4 regions of the Streptomyces tsukubensis genome follow, and region 4 is predicted to be linked to each of the others. Evidence: riboswitches for the same ligand, from Rfam matches in the RefSeq annotation. Region 4 holds a riboswitch; each other region holds the start of a gene.
The links. Region 4 has a riboswitch for cyclic di-AMP ahead of B7R87_RS03125 (C40 family peptidase). Riboswitches for the same ligand answer to the same signal wherever they lie in the genome.
Positions count from the first base shown of each region.

Region 1 (5,709 bases), 5.2 Mb from region 4:
ACAACCCCGACCACCCCCCGCGAACACGCCCCGCGCGGGCGCACGGCGGCGCGCTCCGCTGCGGGCCCGCGCGCCGCGACTTCGCCCAGCGCGAACGAGCAGGCGGGCCGGAACTTCGCCACCTGTCAGCGCGCTTGCATACAGTGGCAGTCCTGGGGGGACCAGCTACAGCATCGCGATCGAAGGGACGTACATGCCCATGGGTCACACGGCCACAGCGCAGGCCGGTTCTGGCGGCCTGACAGCTACGGAGCACCGCCTGGCCAACGGCCTGCGCGTGGTGCTCTCCGAGGACCACCTGACCCCGGTCGCCGCGGTCTGCCTCTGGTACGACGTGGGCTCGCGCCACGAGGTGAAGGGCCGCACCGGCCTGGCCCACCTCTTCGAGCACCTGATGTTCCAGGGGTCGAAGCAGGTGCAGGGGAACGGCCACTTCGAACTGGTCCAGGGCGCCGGCGGCTCGCTCAACGGCACCACCAGCTTCGAGCGCACCAACTACTTCGAGACCATGCCCACCCATGAGCTGGAGCTGGCGCTCTGGCTGGAGGCGGACCGCATGGGCTCGCTGCTGGCCGCCCTCGACGACGAGTCGATGGAGAACCAGCGGGACGTCGTGAAGAACGAACGCCGCCAGCGGTACGACAACGTTCCGTACGGCACCGCGTTCGAGAAGCTGACCGCCCTCGCCTACCCGGAGGGCCACCCGTACCACCACACGCCCATCGGCTCCATGGCGGATCTCGACGCGGCGACCCTGGAGGACGCCCGCGCCTTCTTCCGCACCTACTACGCGCCGAACAACGCGGTGCTGTCGGTCGTCGGCGACATCGACCCGGAGCAGACCCTCGCCTGGGTCGAGAAGTACTTCGGCTCCATCCCCTCCCACGACGGCAAGCAGCCGCCGCGCGACGGCGCCCTGCCCGACGTCATGGGGCGGCAGCTGCGCGAGGTCGTCGAGGAGGACGTGCCCGCCCGCGCCCTGATGGCCGCCTACCGCCTCCCGCACGACGGCAGCCGCGCATGCGACGCCGTCGACGTCGCCCTGACCGTCCTCGGCGGCGGGGAGTCCTCCCGGCTCCACAACCGCCTGGTGCGCCGGGACCAGACCGCCGTCGCGGCCGGTTTCGGACTGCTGAGGCTGGCCGGGGCGCCGTCGCTGGGCTGGCTGGACGTGAAGACGTCCGGCGGGGTCGAGGTGGCGCAGATCGAAGCCGCCGTCGACGAGGAGCTGGCGCGGTTCGCCGCCGAGGGGCCGACGGACGAGGAGATGGAGCGGGCCCAGGCCCAGCTGGAGCGCGAGTGGCTGGACCGGCTGGGCACGGTCGCGGGCCGCGCCGACGAACTCTGCCGCTACGCGGTCCTCTTCGGCGACCCGCAGCTCGCCCTCACGGCCGTCCGGCGGGTGCTCTCCGTCACCGCCGACGAGGTGCGCGAGATCGCCGCGGCGCGGCTGCGCCCCGACAACCGGGCGGTGCTGGTGTACGAACCGGTGCCCGGCACCGAGGGGGAGACGGACGGGGACGCCGAGGGCGCCGCCGCCGACCGCAACGACAACGACGCAGAAGAGGGGGCGGACCAGTGACCGACGCCACCGAGCCGCTGATCACGATGGACTTCCACCCCCGGCCCGCCTCCGGGGAGCCCACCCCGTGGGCCTTCCCGGCCCCCGACCGCGGAACGCTGCCCAACGGGCTGACCGTTCTGCGCTGTCACCGCCCCGGCCAGCAGGTCGTGGCCGTGGAGATCAACCTCGACGCCCCGCTCGGCGCCGAGCCCGACGGTCTGGACGGCATCGCCACCATCATGGCCCGGGCTCTGTCCGAGGGCACCGACAAGCGGTCCGCCGAGGAGTTCGCCGCCGAGCTGGAGCGCTGCGGCGCCACCCTCGACGCCCACGCCGACCACCCCGGTGTCCGGGTCTCCCTGGAGGTGCCGGTCTCCCGGCTGCCCAAGGCCCTCGGGCTGCTCGCCGAGGCGCTGCGCGCGCCCGCGTTCGACGACGGCGAGATCAAGCGGCTGGTACGGAACCGGCTGGACGAGATCCCGCACGAGACGGCCAACCCGGGCCGCCGCGCCGCCAAGGAGCTGTACCGCAGCCTCTTCCCGGCGTCGCTGCGGATGTCCCGCCCCCGGCAGGGGACGGAGGAGACGGTGGCCCGGATCGACTCCGCCGGGGTCCGGGCGTTCTACGAGGCCCATGTGCGGCCCGCGACCGCCACGGCGGTCGTCGTCGGCGACCTGACCGGTGTGGACCTCGACGCGCTGCTCGCGGAGACCCTCGGCACCTGGCAGGGCGACACGGTGGCGGCCCGTGCACAGCCGGAGATCACCGCCGACGACAGCGGCCGCGTGATCATCGTGGACCGGCCGGGCGCGGTGCAGACCCAGCTGCTCATCGGCCGGATCGGCGCCGACCGGCACGACCGGGTCTGGCCGGCCCAGGTGCTCGGCACGTACTGCCTCGGCGGCACCCTCACCTCCCGGCTCGACCGGGTGCTCCGCGAGGAGAAGGGGTACACCTACGGCGTCCGGGCCTTCGCGCAGGTGCTGTGCTCCGCCCCGGACGGTTCGGGCGCCGCGCTGCTGGGCATCAGCGGCTCGGTCGACACCCCCAACACCGGCCCGGCGCTGGAGGACCTCTGGCAGGTTCTGCGCACCCTCGCCGAGGGCGGACTGACGGACGCCGAGCGCGATGTCGCCGTACAGAACCTGGTCGGGGTCGCCCCGCTGCGGTACGAGACGGCGGCGTCGGTCGCGGGCACCCTCGCGGACCAGGTGGAGCAGCACCTTCCGGACGACTTCCAGGGGCAGTTGTACGCCCGTCTGGCACAGACCGGGACGGTCGAGGCCACCGCGGCGGTCGTCAGCGCGTTCCCCGTGGACCGGCTGGTGACCGTGCTCGTCGGTGACGCCTCCGAGATCGCCGGGCCCGTCCGGGCGCTGGGCATCGGGGAAGTGACGGTGGTGAAGGGCTGACGGACCGGCAGCCGTACGGGTGGGCCGGGCCGGTCGGTCCGGTGGCCCGGCGGCACGCGGTTCGGCAGTGCCGGTGGTACGGGCGGAGCCCCGGGCGTTGCGCGTTGGTGCGCCGCGCCCGGGGCTCCGCTCCGTCAGCTGTCCGTTTTGGTGGGAAGTTGACCGGCATGGGCTGTGGCATGAGCAACAAAGAAGCCCGTTTGTTTGGTGATCGACATGCCGCCCGCCTAGCGTCGATCCGGCTGTTCGCCTGCAGGCGCCGCAAACCGCGGCACGGACAGCCATCGCCGAGTCCCCGCCGGGCGCGAGCCCTGGGGAGCCGGGGACCCATGTCCCCACCGGGGTGAATCGGACCCTTCGCAGCCCGCGGAGGAGCCGTAGGAGACCTTCCTCTCTCCGAACCCGTCAGCTAACCCGGTAGGCGAGAAGGAAGGAAAGGACCAGCCTCTCCATGGCGTTTGCCCGAACCAGTGGGAAGCACCGTGGCCCGAGCCGGATGACGCGCCGCAGCGCGAGCATCGCCGGAGCCGCGACCCTCGCCACCACCGGCGTCATCGGCACCCTCGCCGCCCCCGCGTTCGCCTCCGACGGCGACGGCCGGGAGCAGAACGGCGACCCGGGCACCCTGAGCGCCGAGGACACGGGCACCCTTCAGATCCTCGCCGCCGAGCAGCCCGGCACCCTGCAGCCGCTCTCCGCGTCGGATTCGCTCTCCGGCCAGGTCGCCGACCAGGCCCACGCCCAGAAGCAGCAGGCCGTGGCCCGTGCGCAGGCGGAGGCGGAGGCCAAGCGCGAGGCCGAGGCGCGGGCCGAGGCCGAGCGGGAGGCCCGTGAGCGCGCCGCCCGTGACGCCGAGCGCAAGCGGCTGCTCAACACCTGGACGTCCCCCGTCGAGGGTTCGGACGTCACCACCTCCTACCGGGCCAACAGCGCGCTCTGGTCCTCCGGTACGCACACCGGCATCGACTTCCACGCCTCGACCGGGACGAAGATCGTGTCCGTGGGCGCGGGCACCGTCGTCGAGGCGGGCTGGGGCGGGGCCTACGGCTACAACGTCGTCATCGAGATGCGCGACGGCTCGTACACCCAGTACGCGCATCTGTCGTCGCTCTCCGTCTCCGCCGGGCAGACCGTGATGCCCGGCCAGCAGATCGGCCGCGCGGGCTCCACCGGGAACTCCACCGGGGCGCACCTCCACTTCGAGGTCCGCACCGGCGCGGAGTACGGCTCGGACGTCGACCCGGTCTCGTATCTGCGCGGAAAGGGCGTCAGGGTCTGACCTCCCGGGTCCGCCCGCCCCGCTTGTATCGGGCGTAGCCGCTCCTCGGCTTTCTCGCCTGTTTTCGCTCGTTTCGCAGTGCCCCGGCGCCCGGCGCCGGGGCACTGCGCGTTTCGGCCTGCCGTGTTTCCCGGTGGCCGGAAGATATCCACGGTTTATCGGGGGCTGTCGGAATTTCCGGGTGCCTGGCATAGAGTCGTTCGGTAAATGCGAGCGGCTGCATTCCGTCGCTTCGTCCGGATCACAGCGGAGGTACGGGTATGCGGGTTCCCGCGCAATCGGTCTGCAGGGCGATTCGCGACGACATCGTCTCCGGGGTCTTCCCGCGCGGCGGTCGGCTGGCGGAGGAACAGCTCGCCCGGCGGTACGGGGTCTCCCGGGTGCCGGTCCGGGAAGCGCTGCGGACCCTGGAGTCGGAGGGTTTTGTCACCACCCGGCGCCATGCGGGGGCGTGTGTCGCCGAACCCACCGAGCAGGAGGCCGCCGATCTGCTGGAGATCCGGGCGCTGCTGGAGCCGCTGGCGGCGGCCCGGGCCGCCCGGCACCGTACGGAGGCGCATCTCAAGGTGCTGCGCGGTCTGGTGCGGCTCGGGCAGGAGCGGGCGGCCCGGGGCCAGGTGGGAGAGTTGCGGTCGCTGGACGGCTGGTTCCACGAGACGCTCGCCCAGGCGTCCGCAGGCTCCGGGCTGATCGCGCTGCTGCTGCCGTTGCGCCGGAAGATCGCCTGGATGTACGCGGTGGAGCCGGCGGCCCGGCGGCCCGTGGAGTCGTGGGCCGAGCACGGGGCGATCGTGGACGCCGTGGGGCGGCGGGACCCGGAGCGGGCACGGGCGCTGGCGGTGCTGCACATGGAGCGGGCGGTTGATGCGTACCGGCTGCGCTTCGCGGAGCGGGAATCGGGGGGCCGTGACGCGGGGGCGGGCGCCGGATCGACCGCCGGGGCGGGCGCCGCGGTCCGCCGCTGACCCGGAGTCCGGCAACATTCCGTCAACACAACATGCGATCGCATTTAACACGGGCGCGGTAGAAAAGAGCGGGGGCTATTCTTTTCCCCGGGTCTTCGGTGTTCCAGGAGTGGTCCGACGGGATTTCCCGTACCGGATTCCCGGGTGGGATCGGCGTGGGGTTATTGGGGTTATTCAGGCTTTCCCGGGCGGCTTCGGGGGCAGGGTGATCACCTGCGCGGTGTGCAGCCCTGTGCGGTGTGCGGTTCTCGGTGTGCGGCGGGAAAAGGAACAGGCGCCGATCCCGGCCGGGGGATCGGCGCCTGAGTTCCGGGACCGCGGCGAGGCGCGGCCGGGCCATGCGGCGGAGTCGGCTCAGACCGTCTCCGGAAGCTCCTCAAGCCCTTCGGCGACGAGCTTCGCCAGCTTGTCCAGGGCGGCGTCCGCACCTTCGGCGTCGGAAGCGAGGACGATCTCCTCGCCACCCTGGGCACCCAGACCCAGCACGGC
Region 1 covers NZ_CP020700.1:6,180,822-6,186,530, forward strand. Annotated here, with positions in the region: gene B7R87_RS25675 (M16 family metallopeptidase) at 200-1,582, shown strand; gene B7R87_RS25680 (M16 family metallopeptidase) at 1,609-2,976, shown strand; cyclic di-AMP (ydaO/yuaA leader) riboswitch at 3,252-3,414, shown strand; gene B7R87_RS25685 (M23 family metallopeptidase) at 3,428-4,255, shown strand; gene B7R87_RS25690 (GntR family transcriptional regulator) at 4,516-5,220, shown strand; gene B7R87_RS25695 (HPr family phosphocarrier protein) at 5,575-5,709, opposite strand, start outside.
Region 1: linked by a shared signal. The riboswitch ahead of B7R87_RS25685 (M23 family metallopeptidase) and the one ahead of B7R87_RS03125 (C40 family peptidase) in region 4 are both predicted to bind cyclic di-AMP.

Region 2 (5,709 bases), 6.0 Mb from region 4:
CTACGGCGACGACGGCTACACCGGCCACCGCCTGGGCCACGAGGCCGTCTGGACGGTGCCGTACGCCCACTTCTTCCTCGACCCGCCGCCCGGGACCCCCGGTGTCCGGCCGGAGGCCGCCGTATGACCACCGCACCGGCCCCCCGGCCGTACCAGAGCTATGTGTACGCCTATCCGCACAAGACCGCCTACCGCCCCCTCGGGGAGCGGCGCCCCCGGCTGCGCGAGCTGTGGGCGGGCGAGCGGAAGGACGCGCTCTCCCTCTACCTCCACATACCGTTCTGCGAGGTCCGCTGCGGTTTCTGCAATCTGTTCACCCGTATCGGCGCGCCCGGCGAGCTGACGACCCGCTACCTCGACGCCCTGGACCGCCAGGCCGAGGCGGTCCGGGACGCGCTGGGCGACGAAGGTCCGGTACGGTTCGCCGCGGCGGCCTTCGGCGGCGGCACCCCCACCTTCCTCACCGCCGGTGAGCTGGACCGGCTCTGCGATATCGCCGAGAAGCGGATGGGCGCCGAGCTGGCGGCCGTACCGCTCTCCGTGGAGACCTCCCCCTCGACCGCCACCGCCGACCGGCTCGCGGTCCTGGCCGCCCGGGGCGCGACCCGGCTGAGCATCGGGGTCCAGAGCTTCGTCGCCGAGGAGGCGAGGGCCGCCGTCCGCCCCCAGCGCGGGGCCGACGTCGAGGCCGCGCTCGGCCGCATCCGGGACAGCGGCGTCCCCGTCCTGAACATCGACCTGATCTACGGAATCGACGGCCAGACCGAGCGGACCTGGCGCTACTCCCTGGACGCCGCGCTCGGCTGGCGTCCGGAGGAGCTGTATCTCTACCCGCTGTACGTCCGGCCGCTGACCGGTCTGGACCGGCGGGTCAGGGAGAGCGACCTGGAGTGGGACGCCCGGCGCCTCGCGCTGTACCGCCGGGGCCGGGACCACCTCCTGGCCCGGGGGTACGAGCAGGTGTCGATGCGGATGTTCCGCCGGACGGACGCGCCCGGGGCGGGCGAGGCGCGGGGCCCCGACGACTACGCCTGCCAGACCGACGGCATGATCGGACTGGGCTGCGGTGCCCGCTCGTACACCTCCCGGCTGCACTATTCGTTCGACTACGCGGTGGGCGCGTCCGAAGTGCGGGGCATCATCGACGACTACACCCGTACCGAGGACTTCGGGCGGGCCGAGGTCGGTTTCGCCATGGACGGTACGGAGTCCCGGCGGCGCCATCTGCTCCAGTCGCTGCTCCAGGCCAGGGGGCTGGCGGCGGAGGAGTACCGGGACCGTTTCGGCAGCGCGCCCGAGGACGACTTCGGCCCGGAGCTGGCGCGGTTCGCCGCGCTGGGCTGGCTGGACCGGGACGCGCCCGCCGGTCTCCTCCGGCTCGGCCCCGAGGGGCTCGCGCACTCGGACGCGCTGGGTCCCGAGCTGTTCTCTCCCGCCGTGCGTGCCGGGATGGCCGCCTACGAGCCGAAGTGAGGGCGGCGCCGTGGATCTGACGATGCTCTACCGGGGGCCGCTGGCCTCCTGCGACTACGACTGTCCCTACTGCCCGTTCGCCAAGCGGCGGGACAGTCCGGAGACCCTGCGCGCCGACCGCGCCGCGCTGGAACGATTCTGCGGATGGGTGGCCGACCAGCCGACGGCGCCCGCCGGGGGCCGTTTCTCGGTGCTCTTCACCCCCTGGGGCGAAGCTCTGGTCCGCTCCTGGTACCGGCGGGCCCTGGTGGAGCTGTCCGGACTGCCCCAGGTCGGGCGGGTGGCCGTGCAGACCAACCTGAGCTGCCGCACCGGCTGGCTGGCCGACGCCGATCCGGAGAAGGTGGCGCTCTGGTGCACGTACCATCCGGGTCAGACGCCGTACGACCGCTTCCTCGGCAAGACCCGGGAGCTGGCCGCCCTGGGGATCCGCTTCAGCGTCGGGATCGTCGGTCTGCCTGAGCACCGCGAGCCCGCGCTGCGGCTCCGCGCCGAACTGCCGGAACACGTCTACCTCTGGGTGAACGCGGCCGAGGGGCACACCTACACCGATGCCGAGGCCGCCGGATGGGCCGCGATCGACCCGCTGTTCGCGTACAGCCGCCATCCGCACGCTTCGGCCGGGCTGCCGTGCCGTACGGGAGAGTCGGTGGTCTCGGTTGACGGCGACGGGACGGTCCGCCGCTGCCATTTCGTCCCCGCCCCGCTGGGCAACCTCTACGACGGCTCCTACCGCGCTGCGCTGCGGCCGCGGGCCTGTCCGCTGGCGGTCTGCGACTGCCACATCGGGTACGTCCACCTCGAATCCCTGCCGCTGTACGACGTCTTCGCGGGCGGGGTGCTGGAGCGCATACCGGCTCCGGGGGTGCTCCCTTCCGGCGGCCCGGCCGGTCCCTGACCGCCGGAAGGGGTCACAGCGGCAGCAGATCGGGCCGCTTGGCCTCCACGTGGTCGCCGGAGCTCTCGCCTCGCAGCCGCCGTCCGATCCACGGCCCGAGGTACTCCCGCGCCCACTGGATGTCGTCGCGCCGGACTTCGAGGGTGCCCCGCACCGGTACGGGCGGCCACGCCCGGTCCGGGTCGGCGGACACCTCCAGGCCGAGGACCTGGGCGGCCCGCAGCGCGACCCGGGTGTGCCCTTCCGGCGACAGGTGCAGCCGGTCGGGGTCCCAGGCCCTGCGGTCCTGTACGGACCGGAGCGACCACAGGTCGAGCACCGGGCAGTCGTAGCGGTCGGCGATGGCCCGGACATGGGCCGTGTACGTGGCGATCCTGCCGCGCAGATGGCGCAGGACGGGCACGTTCCGGGTGTCGAACCCGGTGGTCACCATGACCGTGCCGACGGCGCCGGTCAGTTCGGCGACGGCACGTTCGAAACGCTCCGCCACATCGTCGGGGTCGGTGCCGGGACGGATGATGTCGTTGCCCCCGGCGCAGAACGACACCAGGTCCGGGGCGAGTTCCTTCGCCCTGGGGACCTGCTCCTCCACGATCTGGTCGAGAAGTCTGCCGCGTACGGCGAGATTGGCGTACCGGAAGGTGTGTTCCGGTCTGCGGTCGGCGAGCAGTCCCGCGAAGCGGTCCGCCCAGCCGAGGTAGGTCCCCCCGGGCCCCGGGTCCCCCACGCCCTCGGTGAAACTGTCCCCGATCGCCGCGTACGACCCGATTCCGGACTGGTCATAAGTTCTCGAATCGTCTCCCACGGAGGCCATCCTCTCTCCGCGGATGTGACCTACGCGACCGTAGGGAGGGGTTGACGGGCCGTGATCTATCCCACCGTGATCACCCGGGGTGGTGGGAATACGGGGAATCCCCCGCGACACGGGGTGTCGCGGGGGATTCGCCGGGCGCCGGGGCGGCGGGGCCCAGGGCCGGAGCTGCGGCGTCTCAGAGGGAGACGCCGTGGCCGCGGAGATGGGCGACCGGGTCGATGTCGGAGCCGTAGGCCGGTCCGGTGCGGACCTCCAGGTGCAGGTGCGGGCCGCTGGAGTTGCCGGTCGAGCCGGAGAGGCCGATCTGCTGTCCGCCGTCGACGGACTGGCCCGCCGAGACGGAGAGGGAGGAGAGGTGGGCGTACTGGGAGTAGGTGCCGTCGGTGTGCTGGACGACGACCTCGTTGCCGTACGCGCCGGCCCAGCCCGCGGAGACGACCGTGCCGGGGCCGATGGACCGGACGGAGGTGCCCGTCGGGACCGCGAAGTCGACACCGGTGTGGTAGCCGCTGGACCACATGGCACCGGAGGCCCGGTACGGGGTGCTGACCTGGGCACCGGCGAGCGGGGCGGCCCAGGAGCCGGAGGCGGCCTCGGGGGCGGGCTCCGGCGCGGGCGCCGGGGCGGTCTCCTGCCGCGCCGGGGCGGCGGGCTCGGCGGCGGCCGGGGCGGGGGCGGCGGGACGGGCACCGTCGCGCGAGGCCCGCTCACCCTTCTCAACCGTCTGCGCGGGCTCGGCCGCCTCGGCCTTCTTGGCGGCCGGGGCCTCGGGGGCGCGCTCGGCGCCCTTGCCGTCGAGCACCAGCTTCAGACCCGGGTGGATCAGGGACGGGTCGTCGCCGACCGCGGCGCGGTTGTCGGCGTACAGCGCCTGCCAGCCGCCCTCGACGTCCCGCTCGGAGGCGATCTTGGACAGATGGTCCCCGGCGACCACGATGTACGTGGCTGATCCGGCGGACTTCTCGGCAGCGGCGGCGGGGGCGGCCGCCGGGGCGACGGCGGCGGTCGGGGCGGCGGGGGCGGCCTGTTCGGCGGCATGGGCGCCGGTGGCCCCGATCAGGGGCAGGGCGATGGCGGCACCGCCGGTACCGGCAGCGACGATTCCACGAGTGATGACCGTCGACTTGGGACGGCGGTGCTTACCCTTTCCGGGCATGGCGCGTTTCCTCTCCGGCGCCTGCGAGGTGAGCTGTCGGGTTCGGGCGGGAGGTGCCCGGTCGCGCACGGCGCGACTTCACCCCGAGCCGGACGGTTTCCCGTCCGGCGGACTACCTGGGTCCCCCGCTCCTGCCACGTGCTTCGGGTGAAGGGTTCCGGACGGCGGCAGGATTCGGCGGTCCGACCGGAGTGCGGTGACCGTAGACCGGCCATAAGAGCAGGAACAAGCCACTCACCCGGCGACGGGCGGAGCCGATCTTGAGGACGGGCCGACCGCGGTGACCCTCCGTGGGCGTCACCCCGTCAACTCCCGCCGGGCGTCCGTATGCCCCTCCCGGGCCACCGCCACACACCGTCACGATTGTGATCCTGCTCATGAGCCGCTCCCCATCTCCCAACGAGACAGGGCATGTTCCAACGAAGAGACCATGACGGACATAGGGGACAGAAGCTGTTCATTCGACAGTCGGTGGCACGTCCGGGCGCCGAGCGCCCACCATGCATTCACCGTGCAGTTCATGACCATCCGATGGAATGATTGCCTGAGGAATCAATGTCGTATCGTCAAGGTCATGCCACCGTCGGCGACCGGCGCCGACGGCCGTGACTGCCCAGGGAGCCGTTGTGACGCAGCAGGTGCCGCAGGTCCCGTCGACCGAGCCGGAGCTGGCCGGGATCCGCAACTTCCGCGACGTCGGCGGACTGCCGTCGACCGACGGCCGTGCAGTGCGCTTCGGACGGCTCTACCGCAGCGGCCATCTGGCCCATGCCACCGCGAGCGACGCCGCTTTTCTCGCCGGTCTCGGACTGCACACGGTCTTCGACTTCCGCAATGCCGCCGATATCCGCATCGAGGGCCCGGACGTGACCCTGCCCGGGGTCCGGAATCTCAACCTCCCGCTGAGCGACCCGGCGGACGGCGCCGAGTTCTGGCAGGTGGTGCGGCGGGGTGATCTGTCACAGCTGCGGTCCCTGCTGGCAGACGGCCGGGCGGCGCAGCGGATGGTGGACGCGTACCGGACGATCATCACCGGGCGGACGGCCGAGCACAGCCGGGTGCTGCACGCGCTGGCCGAGGACAGCGTCCCCGCGCTGATGCACTGCGCGGCGGGCAAGGACCGGGCGGGGCTGTCGGTCGCGGTGACCCTGCTCGCGGTGGGTGTGGAGCGGGAGGCCGTCGAGGCGGACTATCTCAAGTCGAACGACCCGCACCGGCGCTACCGGGTGCGCCGGGCGGAGGACGCCCCGGAGGGCATGTCGCCGGAGGTGATGGAGCTGCTGAGCCCGCTGTTCGACGCCCGCGCGGCGTATCTGCACGCGGCCTTCGACGCCGTCGACTCGGTATGGGGCGGTACGCCGCGCTATC
Region 2 covers NZ_CP020700.1:7,016,514-7,022,222, reverse strand. Annotated here, with positions in the region: gene B7R87_RS29215 (STM4013/SEN3800 family hydrolase) at 1-127, shown strand, start outside; gene B7R87_RS29210 (STM4012 family radical SAM protein) at 124-1,473, shown strand; gene B7R87_RS29205 (STM4011 family radical SAM protein) at 1,484-2,371, shown strand; gene B7R87_RS29200 (SGNH/GDSL hydrolase family protein) at 2,385-3,185, opposite strand; gene B7R87_RS29195 (M23 family metallopeptidase) at 3,361-4,341, opposite strand; cyclic di-AMP (ydaO/yuaA leader) riboswitch at 4,347-4,498, opposite strand; gene B7R87_RS29190 (tyrosine-protein phosphatase) at 4,968-5,709, shown strand, end outside.
Region 2: linked by a shared signal. The riboswitch ahead of B7R87_RS29195 (M23 family metallopeptidase) and the one ahead of B7R87_RS03125 (C40 family peptidase) in region 4 are both predicted to bind cyclic di-AMP.

Region 3 (5,709 bases), 2.0 Mb from region 4:
GGGTCCGGGTCGTGCCTGCTGGTGCTGCTGTTGCTGCTCTTGTCGGGGGGGCGGTACGGGACGGCCTACTCGCGGTCCGCGGTGTCGACGCCCTCCCAGACGTTCGAGTACCAGGGCCGGTCGGCCGAGCCCTGGTCGGTGCGGCGCTTCTCGGCCGCCTCGGGGTCGATCATCGTATAGCCGGTCTCGCCGGGCTCCACGTAGTGCAGATGCTCCCGGGCCAGCTTGCGGATGTACCGGTCGTCCTGGAGCCGGGCCTTCTCGTCGCGCAACCTCTCGACCTGCTCCTCCGCGTCCTTCCGCCGCTCCTGCTGTTCGGCGATCTCACCGCGCTGGGAGACGTACTGCCGCATCGGGTAGGCGAGGGCGACGACGAGGGAGCAGACGATCAGGGCGAGGAAGGCGGCGCGGCCGGTGAGCCGGGAGCGGCGGGCCTGGCGCTTGTTCTGGGAGCGGTAGACCCGGGCGGCGGTCTGCTCGCCGAGCAGACGCAGCCGGGTCGCCGTGGAGAACCGGTCGCCGCCGGATCCGGCACTCTTCCGGGCCATGCCGTCCGCCTCCCCTGCTCCGTGTGTACGTGCGCACGTCCCCGGACACGGTACGGGACCGCGGCCGGGGACGTGGCGTACGACGGGCTGGCGAACCCTACGGGCTCGGTCGCCCTGGGATTCTGAGGGAATCAGCCCTTGAAGCGGGGGAAGGCGCTGCGGCCCGCGTAGACGGCGGCGTCGTCGAGGATCTCCTCGATACGCAGCAGCTGGTTGTACTTGGCGACGCGCTCGGAACGGGCCGGGGCGCCGGTCTTGATCTGACCGCAGTTGGTGGCGACCGCCAGGTCGGCGATGGTGACGTCCTCGGTCTCGCCGGAGCGGTGGGACATCATGCACTTGAAGCCGTTGCGCTGGGCCAGCTCGACGGCGTCGAGGGTCTCGGTCAGGGAGCCGATCTGGTTGACCTTGACCAGGAGGGCGTTGGCGGAGCCCTCCTCGATACCGCGGCCGAGGCGCTCCGGGTTGGTGACGAAGAGGTCGTCGCCGACGATCTGGACCTTGGAGCCCAGCTTCTCGGTGAGCGCCTTCCAGCCCTCCCAGTCGTCCTCGAACAGCGGGTCCTCGATGGAGACCAGCGGGTAGGCGGCGACCAGCTCCTCGTAGTACGAGGTCAGCTCGGCGGCGGAGAGGCTCTTGCCCTCGAAGTGGTAGGCGCCGTCCTTGTAGAACTCGGAGGCGGCGACGTCGAGCGCCAGCGCGATGTCCTGGCCGGGGGTGTAGCCGGCCTCCTTGATGGCCTCCAGGATCAGGTCCAGGGCGGCACGGTTGGAGTCCAGGTTCGGGGCGAAGCCGCCCTCGTCGCCGAGACCGGTGGAGAGACCGCGGCCCTTCAGCACCTTCTTGAGGGTGTGGTAGACCTCGGTGCCCCAGCGCAGCGCCTCGGAGAAGGACTCCGCGCCGATCGGGGCGATCATGAACTCCTGGATGTCGACGTTGGAGTCCGCGTGGGAGCCGCCGTTGAGGATGTTCATCATCGGAACGGGCAGCAGGTGCGCGTTCGGGCCGCCGAGGTAGCGGAAGAGCGGCAGGTCGGAGGCCTCGGAGGCGGCGTGCGCCACGGCGAGGGAGACACCGAGGATGGCGTTGGCGCCCAGCGACGACTTGTCGGGGGTGGCGTCCAGGTCGAACATCGCCTGGTCGATCAGGCGCTGCTCGGTGGCGTCGTAGCCGACGAGCTCCGGGCCGATCTGCTCGATGACGGCGAGGACGGCCTTCTCCACGCCCTTGCCGAGGTAGCGGTTCGGGTCCCCGTCGCGGAGCTCCAGGGCCTCGAAGGCGCCGGTGGAGGCACCGGAGGGCACGGCGGCGCGGCCGGTGCTCCCGTCGTCGAGGCCGACCTCGACCTCGACCGTGGGGTTCCCCCGGGAGTCGAGGATTTCCCGGGCTACGACGACGTCGATGGACGGCACGAGCATCTCCTTCTGGGATGTGACGCGTGGGGTGCGGGTCTCTTGAGCCTTGCGCCAAGAGCCTAACCGGACGGGGGGCGCCGCCCCGCCGATGCCCGCCCCCTGGGACGAAAAAGAGTGCGAAGAACTGCGGTGGTGGGCAAAAGCCGCGTTCCTACCGATGGGTAACAGTTCTCAGCTGGGCATCTGCTCGCTCAGACGGGTGCACGGGGGCGGTTTTCCGGGGCCGTACGGAGCAGTCGGGGGCGGCAGACGGAACCCCGGACCGGCGCGTACGGGGGAAGCGCGCCGGCCCGGGGTGCGGGGGGTCGGACCCGTGGGGGGGGTGGACCGCAGGGGGGAGCCGCGGTCCGGGGTCCGGGAGGGGGCAGGTCCGGTGAGGGACCGGCCCGGGGGTGCGGTTCGTTGGGGAGCCGCAGGTCCGTCAGCCGAGGTGGAGCTGCTGGCCCGGGAAGATGACGTCGGCGTCGTCGACGGTGTCCTTGTTCAGCTCGAACAGCTTCTGCCAGCCGCCCTCGACCTGCTCGGCCTCGGCGATCTTGCTGAGCGTGTCGCCGGACTTGACCTCGTACTCGCCGTCGCCCTTCTCGAAGCCCTTGGCCGGAGCCGCGGACTTCGCCGGAGCCGGGGCCTGGGCGCGCTCGGAGCGGGTGGTCGGAACCTCGGCGCGCTCCTGCTTCGGCTGGGCGGGCTGGGCCTGCTGCTTCGGCTGCTCCTGCTTGGGCTGGGCCGGGGCCTGCTCGGCGGCGGCACCGCCGTACGGGGTGTTCGAGAGGCCGACACCGCACTTCGGCCAGGCGCCCTTGCCCTGGCCCGCCAGGGTCTTCTCGGCGATTTCGATCTGCTGCGCCTTGGTGGCGAGGTGCGCATTGGGGGCGTACTTGGTGCCACCGAAGGCGGCCCAGGTGGAGCTGGAGAACTGGACGCCGCCGTAGTAGCCGTTGCCCGTGTTGATGGACCAGTTGCCGCCGGACTCGCACTGGGCGACCTTGTCCCACTCGGCGGCGGTGGCGGCGGAGGCCGAGGTGGCGCCCATGATCGGGGCGGCGACGGCGACGGTGGTGATGCCTGCGAAGGCGGCGAAGCGGGCGGCCTTGGACGGGCGGCGGTGCTTGCCCTTGCTGGAAAACAGCATGGAGGTTCTCCTCACCGACGCCTACGAGGTGAGCTGTCGGGTTCGGGCGCAGTGAGTTGCCCGGCCGTACGACCTGCGTCGTACGGCTTCACCCCAAGCCGGTCGTCCACCGCCCTCACGGGCTTTCGGACGGGACCGGCACAAACCTGGGTCCCCCGCTCCTGCCTTCGGCGCTTTCGCGACGACAGTTCCCCCCGACCGACGGCAGGATTCGGCGTGACGGTCAGTGGTGCCCGCTTTGGCGAGCGGTCCAGACCGTAGTCACAGGCGTCCCGCTTCTTCAACGACGGAACATCGTGGGCAAATCGCCCATCCCACCCCTCCGGAAACTCGCGTTTTCGCAGGTGGCGTGCGGAATGCGGGATTCCGGAAGAGTGGGGACCACGGCCGGACCGAAGAGACTCATGTCTCACTTACACAGAAAGGGACATATCCCAGCAAAATAGGGCGTCAATTTCGATGCTCCGGAGGCTACTTCGCCTGGAGATCAAGGCTCTGGCCAGGGAGGATCAGATCGGGATCAGCTCCGACCAGCTCCTGGTTGGCCTCATAGAGCGCCGGCCAGCCCCCGGGGACCTTCTTCTCTTCCGCGATGGACCAGAGGTTGTCGCCGGAGCGGACCGTGTACGTACCGGAGGGCTGCCCGGCTTCGCCCGTACCGTCCGTGGTGTCGGTCTTGGCCGGAGTGCCCGTACCGCCCTGATCGCCCTGGTTCAGGGCATCGGAACGGGCATCGGTCTCGGACCGGGAGGTCCGGTCGGGGCCGGAGGCGCGGGACGGGTCGGCGGTTTCGGCGGGCGGGGTGCCGGTGCCCTCGGGGGTGCCGGTGCCGGTCGCGCCCGAGGGGGTCTCCTTGGCGGTCTCCTCCGCGGCGGGTGCGCCGCGGTGCTTGCCGACGCCCTCGGCGGGCTTGGCCGCCGTCTCCTTCTTCTCCGCCTTTCCGGCGGAGGGGGAAGGGGACGCGGCGGCGTCCGGCGCCTTCTCCCCCGCCTTGCGCGGCTCCGCCGGGAGGTCGCCCGCCTTCGCCTTGTCCGCCGGGCGTCCGGCGGCCGGACCGCTGGGCACCGGATCGGCGCCGCCCGGGCCGGTCGCGGTGCCCGCGGCACCGCCGAGGCCCGACGCGATCCCGCAGGACGGCCACGCCTTGGGCCCCTCCGCGGCGAGCACCTTCTCCGCCACGGCTATCTGCTGGGAGCGGCTGGCCAGATCCGGCCGGTCGGCGTACTCCCGGCCGCCGTAGGTGTTCCAGGTCTCCTGGGAGAGCTGGAGCCCGCCGTAGTAGCCGTTGAGGTTGTTCACGGTCCACTGCCCGGCGCTCTCGCACTCCGCGACACGGTCCCAGGTTGCGGAGTCGGCGGCGGACGCCGAGGTGGCGCCGAGGAGCGGGATCGCAATCGCGGACCCCGTCACCCCCGCTGCGACGACCAGGGCCGGGGCCTGGCGAGGACGGCGATGTCGACCATTCCCGGAGAGCATGCGGTGCTGCCTTTCGCGTGACGGCTGAGACGGGGGTGAACGTAGCCGCACTCGAACGTCTGTCACAAGTCGATGCAGCGGAGATCACGCGCACATCACGAATATGACGGGCCGTCAATTTCAGCGGGCGTGAACTCCACCGGAAGGGTGCGCAGTCCACGCATGATCAGGCCGCCGCGCCAGCGCAAATCGTGATGATCCACCGCCAGTCGCAGGTCGGGAAGGCGGCGCAACAGGGTGGCGATCGCGGTCTGTCCCTCCAGCCGGGCGAGCGGCGCACCCAGGCAGTAGTGGATGCCGTGCCCGTAGCCGAGGTGCTGATTGTCACGCCGCGCAAGGTCCAGAACGTCCGGCCGGCCGAACCGCTCCGGGTCCCGGTCGGCCGCCGCCAGCACCACGAGCACCGGATCGCCCGCGGCCACCTCCTGACCGCCGATGGTCAGCGCTTCGGTGGCGTACCGCCAGGTCGCCATCTCCACCGGGCCGTCGTAGCGCAGCAGCTCCTCCACGGCCGTCACCAGCAGCGAGGTCTCCCCCGCGGCGAGCGACTCCTGGAGCCGGGCGTGCTGCACCGGATGGCACATCAGGGCATAGAGCCCGTTCCCCACCAGGTTGATGGTCGTTTCGAAGCCCGCGAACAGGAGGACGAAGCACATGGCGACGACCTCGTTCTCGGTGAGGTGCTCGCCGTGGTCGCTGGCCCGGATCAGACCGGAGATCAGATCGTCCGTGTCCTCGTCGCCGAGGTTCTCCCGCTTGCGGTGGATCAGCTCGGCGAGATAGCCCCGGATCCGCTTCACCGCCCGGGCCACGCCGCCGCGCGGTCCCCCGCCGTGACGGATCATCATGCCCGCCCAGTCCCGCAGATCGTCCTGGTCCTCCGGGGGCACGCCCAGCAGATCGCAGATCGCGTAGATGGGGAGCGGGAACGCGAACTCGTGGATCAGGTCCGCGCTCCCCCGCGCCGCGAACCCGTCGATCAGCCGGTCGGTCAGCTCCTGCACCCGCGGCTCGAACGCCGCGACCCGGCGCGGTGTGAACGCCTTCGCCACGAGGCGGCGGAGCCGGGTGTGGTCGGGCGGGTCGATGTTCAGCAGATGCGTCATCAGCCCGGCGCTGCGCTCGCCCGGGATGCCGG
Region 3 covers NZ_CP020700.1:3,009,045-3,014,753, forward strand. Annotated here, with positions in the region: gene B7R87_RS11595 (FtsB family cell division protein) at 66-548, opposite strand; gene eno (phosphopyruvate hydratase) at 680-1,966, opposite strand; gene B7R87_RS11605 (transglycosylase family protein) at 2,385-3,095, opposite strand; cyclic di-AMP (ydaO/yuaA leader) riboswitch at 3,099-3,278, opposite strand; gene B7R87_RS11610 (LysM peptidoglycan-binding domain-containing protein) at 3,567-4,571, opposite strand; gene B7R87_RS11615 (cytochrome P450 family protein) at 4,667-5,709, opposite strand, start outside.
Region 3: linked by a shared signal. The riboswitch ahead of B7R87_RS11605 (transglycosylase family protein) and the one ahead of B7R87_RS03125 (C40 family peptidase) in region 4 are both predicted to bind cyclic di-AMP.

Region 4 (5,709 bases):
TTCCTGGGGACCCCGGTGGACGACACGGCCGCCAACGACGTGATCGCCCAGTTCCTCCATCTCGAATACGCCGACCCGGACCGGGACATCGCCCTCTACCTGAACTCCCCCGGCGGCTCCCCGAGCGCGATGCTGGCGATCTACGACACCATGCAGACGGTGGTCTGCGATGTGGAGACCACCTGCATCGGCCAGGTGGCGGCGGCAGCCGCGCTGCTGCTGGCGGCCGGGGCGCCGGGCAAGCGGATGGCGCTGCCGGGGGCCCGGGTCGCGCTCCGCGGGCCCGCCCTCGACAAACCGGTCCGGGGCACGCCGTCGGATCTGGAGATCGAAGCCCGGGAGCTACTGCGGCTGCGCGCCCTGACGGTGGATCTGCTGGCCCGGCACACCGGCCGGGAGCGGGCGCGGATCGCGGCCGATCTGGAGCGGGACCTGTTCCTCGACGCGGCGGGCGCGAAGGAGTACGGGCTCGTCGACCAGGTGATCGGCAGCCGCAAGGCCTCCTCGCGGCCCGGCCGGGACGGCGGCCCCGGCACCGCGGGACCGGCCGCCGGCACCGGTGGCGGCGGCGGCCCGCGGTGAATCCCTCCGCACCGTGGCCCGAACCGCCGCCCCTGCCCGCACTGACCCGTGCCGAGGCCGAGGTCGTCGACGCCTATCTGGCCGTCGCGGATCTCGTCGGCCGGATCAACCCGGCCCGCTCCGAACACACCTACGGAGCCCTTCGCGCGGCCCAGGCCCTGGTGAGCCGGGCCACCGAACTCCGGGACGCCCTGACTCTGATGCACCGGCGCGGGGAGAGTGAGCTGCACACCGGGACGCTCGGCCACGCCCTCCGCATTCTCGACGGCGAAAGGCGGACATTCCGGGTGACCATCCCACCGCAGTCGCCGCCCTGACGGACCGCCGTCCACTCGTCAACCGCTGATCGAGTGGGATTCCCCCTCCCTCAATCGGTGGAGTCGAACCGCCGGTAACACCTACCGTCAAGTTGCGGACGAATGACGATCCCTCTACCGGAAAGTCTTACTCCAGCGCTGGTACGGGGTGTTCCGAGTGCCCTTTCAGGGGCCCGGACAGGGTCATGTTCATACGAACGCCGCATTCGTGTTGAAACTCACATATCGCCGTTTTGACTTCGAAATCCGGCAGTCGGTGGGTCAAGATCCCTGGGACGACAAGCCCCCGTCACCTCGGCGGGGCGGTCCGGGCGGACGCCGAGTCCTGCCGCCGTTCCGGACTACTGGTCGACAGAAGTGCATCGGCAGGAGTGGAGGACCCAGGCAGTACGGAACCGCCGGACCATGTCCGATCCGGAAGTTCCTCGGGGTGAAGCCGCGTCAGCGGCCGGGCACCTTCGTCCGCCCGAACCCGACAGGTCATCCTTCACAGGCGGCTGACGAAGGGTTGCGCATGAATGCGCAGAAAAACGTCCCGTCCCTCCTCGGCCGGGCGGGCGCGGTGTCCGCTCTGACGATTGCGGCGCTCGGCGGCACGCTGGTCGTGCCCGGCGGTACGCCGGAGGCCCAGGCCGCGGCCACGGCGCACGCGGGCAAGGCGCTCAAGATCGCCGCCTCCAAGAAGGGTGCTCCGTACAAGTACGGCGCGGCGGGACCGTCCCGCTTCGACTGCTCGGGGCTGACGGTCTACTCGTTCAAGAAGGCGGGCAAGAAGCTCCCGCGGACCGCTCAGCAGCAGTACAACAAGACCCGCAAGATCTCCGTGAAGTCGCGGAAGGCGGGTGACCTGGTCTTCTTCCACGGTCGGGGCGGTGTTTACCACGTGGGGATCTACGCCGGGAAGGGCAAGATCTGGCACTCCCCCAAGAGGGGTTCCTGGGTGAAGCTGGACAAGATCTGGAGCAAGAGCATCTCGTACGGCAGGGTTCGCTGACCGACCGGAAGAGCTGAGGCGGTGCCGGGGGGCCGGGGCGGACGTGCCGGGCCCCCGGCCGTCGTTTCCCGGCTGTCGTTTCCCGGCCGCGCCCGTGCGGCGCGGCGGGCCGGTCAGCCGGGGTCCGCGGGCCCGGCGCCGGACGGGTGCCAGGGCAGGGCGATCCAGACCGTCTTGCCGCCGTCCGGGGTCGGAGTGACCGTCAGCCGGCCGCCGCTGTGCGCCGTGAGGCTGCGGACGATGACCATGCCCCGCCCGTTGTCCTGGCGGACGGCCGCGGGCAGCCGCTGCGGCCAGCGCGGGTGGCTGTCCGTCACCCCGATCCGCAGCTCCTCGTCCCGCTCCAGCAGCAGGGTCACGGTGAAGGTGGGCGACTGGCCGAAGGTGTGCTGGACGGCATTGGTGGTCAGCTCCGAGACGATCAGCCGGATCGTGTCCAGGGCGTCCGACCCGGCGGGCAGACCCCATTCGGCAAGGGCCGCTGTCACATGTCGGCGCGCCACCGAAACCGAGGCCGCTTCGCTCGGCAGGGTGATCGAGTTCTCCAGGAGATCTGCCATCGCGACGCCGTCCTTTCCACCCGCGGCCGTGCTGTCCGAGGTCATGGCGGAGGTGTGCGCGGACGGCCACGGCTCGCGCTGAGCGCCGGACTGCCCCCATCCTCCCGCCGCAGGCACGATCCGCCAAGATCTGTGGACAACAGTCGCTCAAAGCGGTGAACTCTGCGACGCAAGACCGTTTTTGGCCATGCACAGGCGCTTTGTCCGCCGTTTGGGCGGCCCAGGGCGGCGGAAGCGCCCCTTCCGGAGGCTCCGCCCCCGCGTCACGGGCGCGTCGTCCCCGGCCTTCCGGGCGTATGCCCTCCCGGGCCGGGTCCGGCGCTCCGCGGTCCGCCCGCCCGGCCGTACGGCTACCGGACTCACGGCTCCGGCCCGGTGCTCGGTGCTCCGGCGGAGGCTCGGCCCGGCACCCCGGCTGGGCTCGGCCCGGAGCCGTACGCCTGGCCAGGACTCACCGTTTCGGCCCGGTGCCCCGGATCGGCCCAGTGCCCGGGGCCCGGGTGCGGTGCCCGGGCGCGGTCAGCGGTCAGCGGTCAGCGGTCAGCGGTCAGCGGTCCGAGCGGGCATCCGGCGGTGCCGTCCGGACGACCACCGCCACCGCCTCCGCGAGCTGCTCGTCCGTCAGATCCGCGCGGGCCGTCAGCCGCAGCCGGGAGACCCCGTCCGGCACCGACGGCGGCCGGAAGCAGCCCACCAGCAGCCCGGCCGTCCGGCAGTCCGCGGCCCAGCCCACGGCGGCCTCGGGCGAGGGCGCCCGTACCGACACCACCGCCGCATCGGGCCGGGCGGCCGTCAGCCCCGCCGCCGTCAGCCCCGTGTACAGGGCGCCCGCCGCCGACCGCACCCGGTCCGCCCGGCCGGGCTCACGGGCCAGGATCCGCAGGGACTCCCGGGCCGCGCCGACCGCTGCCGGGGCCAGTCCGGTGTCGAAGATGAACGTCCGGGCGGTGTTCACCAGATGAGCGACGACCCGCGCCGGACCGAGGACGGCACCACCCTGACTGCCCAGCGATTTGGAGAGCGTGACCGTCGCCACCACGCCCGGCGCGCCCGCGATCCCCGCAGCATGCGCCGTGCCCCGCCCGCCTTCACCGAGAACGCCGAGACCGTGGGCATCGTCCACGAGCAGCGCCGCGCCCCGCCCGGCCGTGATCCGGGCCAGCTCCGCGAGCGGGGCCGCGTCGCCGTCGACCGAGAAGACGGAATCGGTGACCACCAGCGCCCGCCGCCCGGGATGCGCGTCGAGGATCTTCCGTACCGCGGAGGGATCCGCGTGGGCGGCGATCTCGGTCTGCGCCCGCGACAGCCGGCAGCCGTCGACGATGGAGGCGTGGTTGGCCGCGTCCGAGACGATCAGCGCGCCGCGCCCGCTCAGCGCCGTCACGGCGGCCAGGTTCGCCGCGTAGCCGGAGGCGAGGACGAGCGCGGCTTCGAACCCGCAGTGGGCCGCCAGTTCGCGTTCGAACTCGGCGTGCAGTTCGGTGCTGCCGGTGACCAGCCGGGAGCCGGTCGAACCCGCACCCCAGCGGTGGGCGGCGGCCGCCGCCGCGGCGGTGACCTCGGGGTGGCGGCTCAGCCCGAGGTAGTCGTTGCCCGCGAGATCCACCAGGGCGGACCCGGCGGCGCGTGGCCGCAGCGTCCGCGTCAGCCCGGCGCGCTCCCGGCGCGCGGATTCCTCGTCGAGCCACTCGAAGGGGTCGTCGGGCATGGTGGCGTGCTCCCCCGCTCTCTGGGTGTTCCGGTGATCCGGCCGCCGAAGTGCTCCGGAGGTCCGGCACTCCGTCCGGCGCTCCGTCCGGCGTCCGTTGCAGGCCCGGTCCGCCGCCGCCGCTTTTGTAGGCAGCGCACAGAGGCTAACCGGGTGCGCTCCCGCTCCCCATGTGGTCATGCACACACTTCGGTGAAGGTCTGTTGTGAGATTCCGACTTTCCCACGGGGAGTTCCTTAGGCCAGGATCGGCGCCATGGAGCTTCTCGGCAGACTGGTGGAGAAGGGGCTGCGGCGCGAGCCGCCGACCCGGGACGAGGCGCTGGCGGTACTGGCGACCTCCGACGACGATGTGCTCGACGTGGTGGCCGCGGCGGGCCGGGTACGCCGTCAGTGGTTCGGCCGCCGGGTGAAACTCAACTATCTGGTCAATCTGAAGTCCGGGCTGTGCCCCGAGGACTGCTCGTACTGCTCGCAGCGGCTCGGTTCGACGGCCGGGATCCTCAAGTACACCTGGCTGAAGCCGGAGGAGGCGTCGCAGGCGGCGGCCGCGGGGGTCGCGGGCGGCGCCAAGCGCGTCTGTCTGGTGGCCAGCGGCCGCGGTCCGACGGACCGCGACGTCGACCGGGTGTCACGGACGATCGAAACCATCAAGGAACAGAACGAGGGCGTCGAGGTGTGCGCCTGCCTCGGACTGCTCTCCGCGGGCCAGGCGGAGAAACTGCGCGGGGCGGGAGCCGACGCGTACAACCACAACCTCAACACGTCGGAGGCGACGTACGGGGAGATCACGACCACCCACACCTACGCGGACCGGGTGGAGACCGTGCAGCAGGCGCAGTCCGCCGGTCTGTCGGCCTGTTCCGGGCTGATCGCGGGGATGGGCGAGACGGACGAGGACCTGGTCGACGTCGTCTTCGCGCTGCGGGAGCTCGACCCCGATTCGGTACCGGTGAACTTCCTGATCCCCTTCGAGGGCACCCCGCTGGCGAAGGAGTGGAACCTGACGCCGCAGCGCTGTCTGCGGATCCTCGCGATGGTGCGGTTCGTCTGCCCCGATGTGGAGGTACGGCTCGCGGGCGGCCGCGAGGTCCATCTGCGGACCCTCCAGCCGCTCGCACTGCACCTGGCCAACTCCATCTTCCTCGGCGACTATCTGACGAGTGAGGGCCAGGCCGGGCGGGCCGACCTCGACATGATCGCGGACGCGGGCTTCGAGGTGGAGGGCGCCGGGACGACCACACTGCCCGCGCACCGGACGGGCGGCGCACCGGACGGTGCGCAGGGCGGGGGACCGGGCTGCGGATCGCACCCGGCCGCCGACGGGACCGCGGGATCCGTCTGCGGTCCGGCCGGGGAGGCCGGTTGCGGCTCCGGCGCCGGTTGCGGTCACGCCACCGGTCCCGGATGCGGTTCCACCGCAACGACCGAAACCAGCAGGGCGACCGGGGCGGCGGGCGGCGGGCCGCGTCCCGATCTGGTGACGGTACGCCGCCGCGGCGCGGGCACCGAGGTGGCGCCCAATGCCTGAGCTGCCGGTACCGGAGCT
Region 4 covers NZ_CP020700.1:1,017,710-1,023,418, forward strand. Annotated here, with positions in the region: gene B7R87_RS03115 (ATP-dependent Clp protease proteolytic subunit) at 1-582, shown strand, start outside; gene B7R87_RS03120 (hypothetical protein) at 579-899, shown strand; cyclic di-AMP (ydaO/yuaA leader) riboswitch at 1,248-1,410, shown strand; gene B7R87_RS03125 (C40 family peptidase) at 1,414-1,893, shown strand; gene B7R87_RS03130 (ATP-binding protein) at 2,007-2,453, opposite strand; gene B7R87_RS03135 (8-amino-7-oxononanoate synthase) at 3,001-4,161, opposite strand; gene bioB (biotin synthase BioB) at 4,417-5,691, shown strand; gene B7R87_RS03145 (adenosylmethionine--8-amino-7-oxononanoate transaminase) at 5,684-5,709, shown strand, end outside.